Regions from separate parts of the Mesorhizobium sp. WSM4810 genome, predicted to be linked through region 1. Evidence: riboswitches for the same ligand, from Rfam matches in the RefSeq annotation. Region 1 holds a riboswitch; each other region holds the start of a gene.
What was found. A riboswitch is a leader RNA that binds a small molecule or an ion and turns the genes downstream of it on or off. The one in region 1 is predicted to bind cobalamin.

Region 1 (3,821 bases):
TCGCTCGCCATGGCCCGGCGCATCGCGCTTGCCGCACAGGGGTTTGCCGATCCTCGCCCTAACGGCACGCCCGATCGCCGCCATCTGGCCCGTGTGCTTGGCCGGACCGGTCTGCTGCAGATCGATTCCGTCAGCGCGGTGGTGCGTGCCCATTATATGCCGCTCTATTCGCGGCTTGGCCCCTACCCGCTCGCCCTGCTCGACAACGCCGCCGTGACGCGCAAGCGCAAAGTCTTCGAATATTGGGCGCACGAAGCCTCCTTTCTGCCGGTCGAGACCTATCCGCTGATGCGCTGGCGCATGGAACGGGCCGAACGTGGCGAGGAAATGTATAACGGGCTGGCCAAGTGGGGCCGCGAGCGCGCCGCCTACATTGAAGATATTTATCGCGAGGTCGTCGAACGCGGCCCGATCGCCGCTTCCGCCCTGGAAGGCCAGAAAGGCTCCGGCGGCTGGTGGGGCTGGAGCGACGCCAAGCACGCTTTCGAATGGCTGTTCTGGGCCGGCCGCATCACCACGGCGTCACGTCGTGGCTTCGAGCGGCTTTATGATCTGCCGCAGCGCGTGCTGCCGCCGGAAATACTTGCCCTGCCGGTGCCCTCGCCTGAGGATGCGCACCGCGAATTGCTGCGCATCTCCGCCCGCGCCCACGGCGTCGCCACAGCAGGCGACCTGCGCGACTATTTCCGCCTCTCTCCCGCTGATATCAAAGGCCGCATCGAGGAACTGGTCGACGGCGGTGATCTTTTGCCGGTTCGGGTCGAAGGCTGGAGCAAGCCCGCCTATCTTCACAAGGACGTTCGTTTTCCGCGCAAGATCGAGGCGCGCGCCTTGCTCGCTCCGTTCGATCCGGTAGTCTTCGAACGGACGCGTACGGAAAGACTGTTCGACTTCCGCTATCGCATCGAGATCTACACCCCTGCTGAAAAGCGCCAATACGGCTATTATGTGCTGCCGTTCCTGCTCGGCGAAAGGATCGTGGCGCGCATCGACCTTAGGGCTGACCGCCGGGCCGGCGTGCTGCGCGTCCATGCCGCCTATGCCGAGCCCGGCGCGCCGCCGCAAACCGCCGCCGAACTTTTTGAGGAATTGCAGTTGATGCAAGGCTGGCTCGGGCTCGAACGTATCGAGGTCACGCCTGCCGGGGATCTGGGTTCGGCTCTCGCCGACATTGCGGCGTCGTAGACGTGCGTTGACACGACTGCCTCCACAAGCCTAAATCCGGTTCAGACGGTCTCCTCTCGGCAAAGGGAGGAGCCAAGAGGGAATGCGGTGCGAAATCTCGATTTCAAATCCGCGGCTGTCCCCGCAACTGTAAGCGACGAGCCAAGGCCGATAACCACTGGGAAAAATCCCGGGAAGGCGGCACGAAGGCGATGACCCGCGAGCCAGGAGACCTGCCGTCTAGGACTTAAGAATCCGATCGCCTGGCGGGTTTTCCGGGCAAGGAGCCTGATTTGGAACGCGACAGCAGTTTTTCGGCTGAGACAGCGGGCGTATTGTCCGGCGATGATGATGCTCTGGCCGACGTCACCGTGATCGTCTGCGCCTCCTGCCGTGACGAGACCGGCTCCGACGGCCATCCTCGCGCCGGCGAATTGTTGGCCGAAGACACGCGCCGCGCCGCCTCTGGCGAAAACATCCGTATCCGCAGCGTCGAATGCCTCGGCAACTGCAAGCGCCGCCTCAGCGCCGCTATCCTGCGCGACGGCTGCTGGAGCTATGTCTTTGGCGACCTGACCGCGACCAGCGGCGCCGATCTCATCACCGGCGCAAAACTCTTCGCCACCTCGACCGACGGCCTCATGCCATGGCGCGGCCGCCCCGATTGCCTGAAGCGCGGCCTCGTTGCCCGCATCCCTCCCCTCGACCTTTTGAAGGACCAGATATGACCACTTCCGTCTCGCGCGTGCCCTGCACCGTCGTCACCGGCTTCCTCGGCGCCGGCAAGACGACGCTGATCCGCCATCTGCTCGAAAACGCTGGCGGCAAGCGGCTGGCCATCATCGTCAACGAGTTCGGCGACATCGGCATCGATGGCGAGATTCTTAAGGGATGCGGCATCGACACCTGCCCTGAGGAAAACATCGTCGAGCTGGCCAATGGCTGCATCTGCTGCACCGTCGCCGACGATTTCGTCCCGGCGCTCGACCAGATCCTGTCGCTGACGCCCAGGGTTGACCATATCCTGATCGAAACCTCCGGGCTGGCCCTGCCCAAGCCGCTGGTCCAGGCCTTCCAGTGGCCGACGGTGAAGAGCCGGGTGACGGTCGACGGCGTCATTGCCGTGGTCGACGGACCGGCGCTGGCCGAAGGCCGCGTTGCCGACGACATGGACGCCCTGCAGGCGCAGCGCGCGCAGGACGAGACGCTCGACCACGACGATCCGGTCGAGGAGGTGTTCGAGGACCAGCTCGCCTGCGCCGACCTGATCATATTGTCGAAGAGCGACCTGATGGACGCCGCCGGCTCGGCCCGCGCCAATGCCGTCATCGGCAAGCACGCCGCCCGCGCGGTGAAGATCGTGCCGGCCTCGCAGGGCAAGGTCGATCCCTCCGTGCTGCTCGGCCTCGGCCTTGCCGTCGAGGACGACATCGAGAACCGCAAGACCCACCACGATGACGAGCTCGATCACGAGCATGACGATTTTGACTCGTTCGTCATCGACATTCCGTCGATTGCCAATCCCGAAGAGCTGGCTTTGCGTGTCGCCACGGCGGCGGAAGAAGAAAACGTACTGCGCGTAAAAGGCTTCGTCGAGGTCGGCGGCAAGCCGATGCGGCTGTTGCTGCAGGCAGTCGGGCCGCGCGTCAACCACTATTACGACCGCGCCTGGACCGCCGCCGACGATCGCCGCTCCCGCCTCGTCGTCATCGGCCTGAAAGGGCTGAACCGCCCGGCGATCGAGCGTATCCTCGCCGGCTGACCTCAGGCACGAGCCGCGATGCACATCCTCACCACCACATCCGCCTCGCTCGACGATCTTGCCGAGCCTGTCGATCTCAGGCAGACGCCTGCGGATGTCGTGGCGCTGTCCTTCACCGACAGCGACCTGGCCGGGCTGGCGGCGGCGTGGCAGGCGGACGCGGATCGGCTGCCGTCGATGCGGCTGGCGGCTCTACGTGACCTGCGCCATCCGATGTCAGTAGACCTCTGGATCGACAGCGTCGCCCGGCACGCCAGGGTTGTTCTGGTTCGCATCCTCGGCGGTTACGACTGGTGGCGCTATGGCTGCGACCAGCTCGCCTCGACCGCCCGCGCGCACGGCATAAAACTGGCGCTGCTGCCCGGCGAATGCCGCGACGAGGATTTGCGGCTGATCGAAGGCTCGACGCTGCCGCGCCAGGAGCTCGACGGCCTGCTCGGCTATTTCCGCGAAGGCGGCCCGGAGAATATGACGGCGCTGGTGCGGAGGCTGGCAAGTCTCGCCGGATCAGACGTGGCGGTCGCGGAGCCGGTTGTCGTGCCGAAGGCGGGATTTTATGAGCCGGGATTGGGGGGCGTAGAAAGACCGGACTTTTCAAATGCCGGCGTTCCTTCGCGCCCCCCTCTGTCCTGCCGGACATCTCCCCCACTTGGGGGGAGATTAGCCGTCACTGACCGCATCGCGAATTCTGTAACGTCTAACGTTGACAACAGCGTCGATGACGGGGCGATCTCCCCCCTTGTGGGGGAGATGTCCGGCAGGACAGAGGGGGGCGCGAAGGAACGCGGCCTTGCAGCCATAGAATCCGCCCCCATCATCCCCATTCTCTTCTACCGCTCGATGCTGCTCGCCGCCGACGTCGCGCCGATCGACGCATTGTTTGAAGCGCTGCGGC
Region 2 (3,821 bases), on a different contig from region 1:
GCGCACAAAAGACCAGTTAAGAATGGTCACTGGGCCTGTGAGCATGCCCTTTACCGGCTTTTTCGTCAGCGACTGGGCAAATTGCCACCAGAGGACCGTCATCGGATTGGGCCGCGATACGTCGCCGAAGATGATGGGAGGGCGCACGAGCCGGGAGCCGTAACTTTGCACCCAGCCATGCTGGGTGAAGGCGAGGCCGGACAGCTGCTCGCCGAAATGCTGCACCATGTCGTTTCGTTCGAACTCGCCGTGTACCAGCACGTCCAGCCCGATCTCCTCCTGCCAACGCACAGCCGCCTCAGTCTCCTTCTTCAGGAAGGCCTGGTAGTCGACATAGCTCAGCCGGCCCTTCGCGTGAGCGGAGCGCGCCCTGCGCACCTCGTGCGTCTGCGGGAAGGACCCGATGGTCGTCGTCGGGAACGGCGGCAGGCGGAGCGTGTCGGCCTGGACTCTCGAGCGCTTGGCAAATGCGCGCTTTCGTTGCTTCATGACGCCGTCAATGCTGCTAATTCGACCGTGGACGAGCGGATCATGGACCTTTGTAGACATTGCGCGCGCGGCGGCCGCCTCGGCAGAAGCTTTCAGTGAGCCTGCTACGGCCTCCCTGCCTTCGGATAAGGCTTGGGCCAGCACGAGCAGCTCTTCAGTCTTCTGGGCGGCGAATGCCAGCCACGAACTGACGTCCACATCCAGCGCGGTCTCCATCCGCAGGTCCATCGGCACATGAAGCATCGAGCAGGAAGGCGCAATCTCGACGCGATCCAGCGGCCAGCCGGCAACGACCGGCTTGATGCGGTCGAGAATGGCAGCCAGGTTCGCGCGCCAGACGTTGCGGCCGTCGATCAAGCCAAGTGAGAGCACCAGATCCTTCGGTGCGAGCCGACCAACCGTCTCCAACTGCTCGGGAGCGCGCACGAGATCGAGATGTAGGCCCGCCAGGCGCAGCGAAAGCGTGGTCTCGAGATTGTCCCCGAGCGGCCCGAAATAGGTAGCCAGCATAATTTTCAACTTGGGCGCGGCTTTCGACAGCTGGCCGTAGGTGAATTCGAAGGCAGCTCGTTCGATCGGGTTAAGATCGAGCACAAGCGCCGGCTCATCAATCTGCACCCAGTCCGCCCCCGAGAGCTCCAGCGTCCGCAGGAGTTGCTCGTAGACGGGCAGCAGCCGCGGTAGGAGCGCTATCGGATCGAAACCCTGGTCGGGAGACTTCGCCAGCTTGAGGAAGGTGACCGGTCCAAGGATGACCGGGCGTGTATGGATGCCAAGCTCTTTTGCCTCCAGAAAGTGATCGACTGGGTTCGTCGACGAGAGCGCGAATGTCTGATCCTGGCTCAGCTCCGGCACGATGTAGTGGTAGTTAGTGTCGAACCATTTGGTCATTTCCATCGCGGTTACGCGCTGCCCCTGAACTGCATGCCCGTGACTGGCGTGTCCACAACCCGCAGTATCGCCTTGCGTCCCGCGCGCCATCGCGAAGTAGATGTCGAGCGGGACCTCGCCGCCCGTCCAGCCGTAACGAGCTGGCACGGCGCCGACCATTGCTGCGGTGTCGAGCACATGGTCATACAGTGAGAAGTCGTTCGACGGGATTTTCGACACGCCGCGGTCGTGCTGCTCGCTCCAGCTGGCGGCACGGAGTGCCTTCGCCGTCGACAGAAGGTTGGCAGCAGAAGATTTTCCGGACCAGTAGCTTTCGAGCGCGAATTTCAGTTCTCGCCGGCGACCGACACGCGGCATGCCAAGCGTTGCTATGGGAACTTGCTGGGAGACATTCATTCCATACCCCGATGGTTGCGGCGGGGACAAGGAAGGCGCTAGCAGGCCGGCATAAACGCCGAGCTGCCGCGGCCACCAGACACCCCGCCCGTGGACGTTGTTTACCGTGGCAGGTCTCCTGGCTCGCGGGTCACAGCCTCTGCCCCGTCTTCCCGGGGCAGTTCGCCCCAGTGACATTGATGGGTTTGGCTCGCCGCTTACAGTTGCGGGGGCAGCGCCGGCATTGCACCGGCTTCCCTCTTAGCTCTGCTACGGCAACGCCTAGCGGAGAACCACGACACGCGGACAATCGCAGCAGCCCGCTTTGTTGTCAATGAGGTATAAAGAAATGTTTATGTGTTTATGTGAACTGTTCACCTGCGGCTCCCAATTCGGAGGTCGCCGTAGAGCTGAGCCTTCTGCGCCACTCTCCGGTGTGCGCAGGCTGTGCCTGGCCGCTCGGGCAATCTGCCATTTGTACGATCCCGTCCCAAAACGACTTCGTCAAAAATGGCGCGTGTTGGCCATTCATGATCGGGCAGTACTGGCCCGAAGTGCGACAACGTTCCTGAGCCTCAACAACCAGAAATTTGGAGAAAAACCGCCATCCTTCTCGGACTGGTACGCGTTCGATTTACACGCGCTCGTCTGGACAGCCTGCACAACAGGAAGGTGGGCAACACGTGGCGGAAATGCCGCCCTACAGCGAACCCGCCTGTTCAGCCTCGCGGCGCAAATTCTGCCGGGGTCTGGGGCCGATCTGCTGGATCACCAATCCGGCCGCCAGTGAGCCAAGGTCGCCGCAGGTCTGCAGGTCGCGGCCTTGCGTGTAGCCATGCAGGAAGCCGGCGGCATAGAGATCGCCGGCGCCTGTCGTGTCAACCAGTTCCTTGATCGCGGTCGCCTTGATCACCACGGTCTCGCCGCCGCGCACGATCACCGAGCCCTTTTCAGAACAGGTCACGGCGGCGATCCTGCAATCCGTGCGGATCTGCGCCAGTGCCTCGTCGAACGAGGCGGTCTGGTACAGCGACTTGATCTCGTGGCTGTTGGCAAACACGATGTCGACGGTGCCCGAGCGCATCAGCTCCAGAAACTCCTCGCGGTAGCGGTCGACGCAGAACGAATCCGACAATGTCATCGACACTTCGCGCCCGGCTGCGTGGGCGAGCTTCGCCGTCTGCCGGAACGCTTCCTTGGCGCGCGGCGGGTCCCACAGATAGCCCTCGAAATAGGTAACGGCGGCGCCCGACGCCTTGTCCGCCTCGACATCCTCCGGACCGAGCTCGACGCAAGCGCCGAGATAGGTGTTCATCGAGCGCTCGCCGTCCGGCGTGACGAAGATCATCGAGCGCGCCGTCGGCGGTTCGCCATTGAGCGGCCTGGTGTCGAAGGCGACGCCCTGGGCGTGCATGTCATGGGCGTAGATCTCGCCGAGCGTGTCATTCGAGACCTTGCCGAAGAAGGCGGCGCGGCCGCCGAAGCTGGCGACGCCCGCCGCCGTGTTGCCGGCGCTGCCGCCGGAGGCTTCGAGGGCCGGGCCCATGCGGCTGTAGAGCAGCTCGGCGCGCCTCATGTCGATCAAATTCATCGCGCCCTTGATGATGCCGTTCGTCTCAAGGAATGCCTCGTCGCACTGGGCGATGATGTCGACAATGGCATTACCGATACAAAGCACGTCATAGTCCAGCATCTATTCATATCTCCGCCAAAAACCCACCCTCTGCCGCGCCGGGCGCGGGCGGGTTTTTGCAGGTGTGGAATGGAGTTGCCGTATGCCGCTGCATCCAACATCGGCGCATCACGCTGCTGCCGGTCCTGCCTCACGCAGCAGGTCCTCAGCTCTGTCCGTCCTTTCCCACGTGAACTCCGGCTCTTCGCGGCCGAAGTGTCCGTATGTCGCGGTCTTGCGGTATATTGGGCGTAAGAGATCAAGCATCTTGATGATGCCTTTCGGTCGGAGATTGAAAAGCTCAAGAACGACGCGCTCGATCCTTTTTTCGTCGATCTTTGCGGTTCCGAAGGTATTGATCAGGATAGACACCGGCGCGGCCACACCGATCGCG
Region 3 (3,821 bases), on a different contig from region 1:
GCAAGCTCAGAAGGCTTCCGGGTGCATCGCGCTGGCGATCTTGCCGATCGCCTCGATGTTGGCGGGTCCGGGGGTCAATTCGGCATAGCGCAGCGCGACGAAGCGCTCGTTCCTGACCGCATCGGTCTCCTTCATTGCCGGATGGACTTTGAGGAAGTCGAGCAGTTTCCTGTAACCGCCGCCGTCCTGGTAGTCGAGCAGGATCAGGAACTGCGGATTGCGGGAAGCGACCGTTTCCCAGTCCGTATTGCCCCAGCTCGTCTGCATGTCGGCCATGATGTTGTCGCCGCCGGCAGCGGCGATCATGGCGCTGGGGATCGCGAACTTGCCTGATGTGAAGGGTTTGTCTTCGCCGGAGTCGTAGAGAAACACCCGCGTCCGCTCGCGGTCGCCGACCTTTGCCGTGATATCGGCGAGTTGCGCTTTCCAGCCTGAAACGAGTTTTTTCGCCTCGGCCTCCTTGCCGAAAATCCTGCCCAGCTTTTCGATGTCGCCGTAGAGCAGGTCCATCGAGGCGGCGGGGCGGTTGTTGTCGAGATGGACGCAGCTTTCCGTCAGCACCAGCGTCTTGACGCCGTGCGGCGCCAGCGTATCGGGCGTTACCTCGCCGCCCGGCTTCATGCCGTAATACCAGCCGGCGAAGAAGAAATCGGGCTCGACCGCGACCAGGTTTTCGAGCGTCGGGTATTTCGGCGCGAGTTCCGGGATCGCGCCCTGCCCGGCCTTGAATTCCGGACCGACCTTGTACCATCCGGTGATGCCGGTCAGGCCGACGATCGACGGTTGCAGCCCCAGCGCGAAGGCCATCTCGGCCATGTTCATATCCTGGATGACGGCGCGCTTCGGCGCGGCGTCGAACGTCAGCGTTGTGCCGCAGCTGTCGACTGTTACCGGGAAAGCGAAGGCGGCCTGGGCAAGCAGCAGAGAGGCAAAAGACAGTGCGAGGCGTTTCACGGGTGTTGCTCCTTGGTTAGATCAGAAGAGGCACGGTTCGGGACTTCGAACACCGTGAGTTCGCGGTCTTCGGTGGGATGGCGCAGCCGAAGCACCTCGACGCCGAAAATCTCGCGGATCAACTGCTTGGTCAGCGCCTCGCGCGGACCGGCGAGTGCCTGCAGGCGGGCCTCGTTCATCACCGCGACCCTGGTGGCAAATGGCGTGACCAGCGACAGATCATGCAGCACCGCCACGACGGTCATGCCAAGCTGCGATACGAGTTCGAGAAGTTCGCTGCGGGCGCGCGGATCGAGATGATTGGTCGGTTCATCGAGGAACAGGATTTTCGGCTCCTGGGCGATGGCGCGCGCCAGCTGGGCGCGTTGCCGCTCACCACCCGACAGCGAGCCGATCGTGCGGCCGAGCAGCGGCAGCAGGCGGGTTCTGCGAAGCGCTTCGACGACAACGTCGCGTTGCTCGCTCCTGCGTCGCAAGCCGGCATGCGGGACCCGCCCAAGTCCGACGTAGTCGATCACGGCAAGCCGCGGATCGGGTTGATCGGTCTGGCCGACGACCGCCATGTGCAGCGCCCGCTCGGCGGCCGAAAATGTCTCCAGCCGGCGTCCGGAAAATCTCACATCTCCCGCGCTCGGACGCAGCGTGCCGCATAGCATGCGCAGCAGCGTCGTCTTGCCGGCGCCGTTGGGACCGATGATGGCGAGGCGGTCTCCCGCCGCGACCGAAAGGCTGACCGCACTGACCAGTCGCTGGCCATTCGCCGTGGCGCTCAGTTCACGCGCTTCAAGAAGAGGCTGGCAGGCGTCCAACTTACCGTCACTTTCTCAATGGCGACGGAAGGAAGCTGGACCGGCCGACAAGACCGATGTCCACGTCTCCTCCCGGCACACCCCGTCCGGTCAACTCGTGCGATGGCAGGTCTCCTGGCTCGCGGGTCCTTGCGCCATCCTGCCTTCCCAGCCTTGCCGGCCAGTGGCATTTTCGGATTTTGCTCGCCGCTTACAGTTGCGGGGGCAGCCACGGCCTCGATCCGAAGGTCTCACCGTGTTCCCTTTTCACCCCTCGCCTTTCGGCTTGGGGACCATCAGTCAGCCACCCTAGTTTTCCGCCAATCCCAGCGCAATAAGCTTCCGGGGTTCGGAGTGCCCCGCGAGCAATGGTCTTGTCAGAGAGGATACTGAATTTCGTAATGTAATAACGTTACTAATTAAAAGACAACGCCTGCTCCTGTCAAGCCCTTCGCCCGACGCGTTCGACTTGCCGACCAGCGTCGCTTTGCGCGGTGCGCAATTTCGATCAAACTGCCTCCATCAGGACGCGGCACTATGAGCCGGCCAAATGCACAGTCCCACAGCAAGGAGCCATATGAACCCGACCGAGAGAGCGCTGTGGTTCGTCGAAAGCCATCTGCCGGAAGCCATCTCGCTCGACGATATCGCCAAAAGCAGCGGCGTGTCGCGCTTTCACGTGACGCGGGCTTTCGGCGCGGCGACCGGCCGTTCGGTGATGGGCTACCTGCGTTCTCGCCGCCTGACCGAGGCGGCGCGCAGGCTCGCCGCCGGCGCACCGGACATCCTCTCGGTCGCGCTCGAGGCCGGCTATGCCTCGCATGAGGCTTTCACCCGCGCCTTCCGCGACCAGTTCGGCACCACGCCGGAACTGGTGCGCGCGCAAGGCTCACTCAAAAACGTCGATCTCGTGGAGCCGATCCTGATGGACCAGTCCTTCCTCACCAATCTCGAGCCGCCGCGTTTCGAAACCAGCCGGCCGTTCCTCATCGCCGGTCTTGGCGAGCGCTACAGTTGCGAAACCAGCGCCGGCATCCCGATGCAATGGCAAAGGTTCGGCCCCTATGTCGGCAACATTCCAGGCGAGGTCGGCGACGTCGCCTATGGCGTCTGCGTCAACGGCGACGATGCAGGCAATTCGACTATATCGCCGGCGTCGAGGTGTCCGATTTCTCGGACCTGCCGAAGGAGTTTTCGCGCGTACGCGTGCCGGCGCAGAAATACGCCGTGTTCGCCCATCGCGACCACATCTCGACCATCCGCCGCACGGTCAACACGATCTGGAACAAATGGCTGCCGGCCTCCGGGCACAAGATTGCCGACGCGCCCGAATTCGAGCGCTACGGCCCCGAATTCGATCCGCGCAGCGGCAATGGCGGGCTGGAAATCTGGATACCGGTCAAAGGGTGAGGAAGGGCCAGTTTTCAACTTGTGTTGGAGACTAGTGTCGAGGCGCTCCGCCTTATCTTGCCTTCTCCCCTTGTCCCACAAGGGGAGAGTGGAAAGACGCTACAACTCCAGGTTCCAGTTCTGGCCGACCAGATCCTTGCCGAAGGCATGGTGGCGCTCCTGATTGGCCAGCTTGAACCCGGCCGCCTCGTAGATGCGGCGCGCTGAAGTGAGCACGTCGTTGGTCCACAGCGTCAATTTCTTGTAGCCCTTGGCACGGGCAAAGCCGATGCATTCCTCGACCAGCCGCCTGCCGATGCCGAGACCGCGCGCCGAGCGCTCGACATAGAGCAGGCGCAGCTTCGCCACCGCGTCCGACTGGCGCACGACGAAGACCGAGCCGACGACTTCCCCTTCCCGCTCGGCGATCCAGCTGCGTTCCCATTTCGGATCGTAGGATTTGACGAAAGCGCCGAGGATTTCGGCGACCAGCGCCTCATAAGTTTCGTCCCAGCCATATTCCTGCGCATAGAGCAGGCCCTGGCGATGGATGATCCAGCCGATGTCGCCGACCTGCAAAGACCGCAGCATGTAAGGGACCCTGGGCTCTGCACTCTCGCCCAGCAGGCGCTGCACCGTCTGCATCGCCTTGACCAGCCTGTCCTGTTCCGGTGCGGCGAGCCGGTCGAG

Region 2: linked by a shared signal. The riboswitch ahead of metE (5-methyltetrahydropteroyltriglutamate--homocysteine S-methyltransferase) and the one ahead of AC0L3O_RS07725 (DUF1636 family protein) in region 1 are both predicted to bind cobalamin.
Region 3: linked by a shared signal. The riboswitch ahead of AC0L3O_RS27365 (ABC transporter ATP-binding protein) and the one ahead of AC0L3O_RS07725 (DUF1636 family protein) in region 1 are both predicted to bind cobalamin.

The regions. Positions count from the first base shown of each region.
Region 1 covers NZ_JBVVQV010000004.1:98,811-102,631, reverse strand. Annotated here, with positions in the region: gene AC0L3O_RS07730 (winged helix-turn-helix domain-containing protein) at 1-1,185, shown strand, start outside; cobalamin riboswitch at 1,215-1,419, shown strand; gene AC0L3O_RS07725 (DUF1636 family protein) at 1,458-1,892, shown strand; gene cobW (cobalamin biosynthesis protein CobW) at 1,889-2,926, shown strand; partial or broken gene AC0L3O_RS07715 (cobaltochelatase subunit CobN) at 2,945-3,821, shown strand, end outside.
Region 2 covers NZ_JBVVQV010000016.1:45,437-49,257, forward strand. Annotated here, with positions in the region: gene metE (5-methyltetrahydropteroyltriglutamate--homocysteine S-methyltransferase) at 1-1,752, opposite strand, end outside; cobalamin riboswitch at 1,868-2,068, opposite strand; gene AC0L3O_RS22040 (adenosine kinase) at 2,456-3,448, opposite strand; gene metK (methionine adenosyltransferase) at 3,557-3,821, opposite strand, start outside.
Region 3 covers NZ_JBVVQV010000024.1:102,656-106,476, forward strand. Annotated here, with positions in the region: gene AC0L3O_RS27360 (ABC transporter substrate-binding protein) at 7-954, opposite strand; gene AC0L3O_RS27365 (ABC transporter ATP-binding protein) at 951-1,763, opposite strand; cobalamin riboswitch at 1,851-2,055, opposite strand; partial or broken gene AC0L3O_RS27370 (AraC family transcriptional regulator) at 2,320-3,152, shown strand; gene AC0L3O_RS27375 (bifunctional helix-turn-helix transcriptional regulator/GNAT family N-acetyltransferase) at 3,252-3,821, opposite strand, start outside.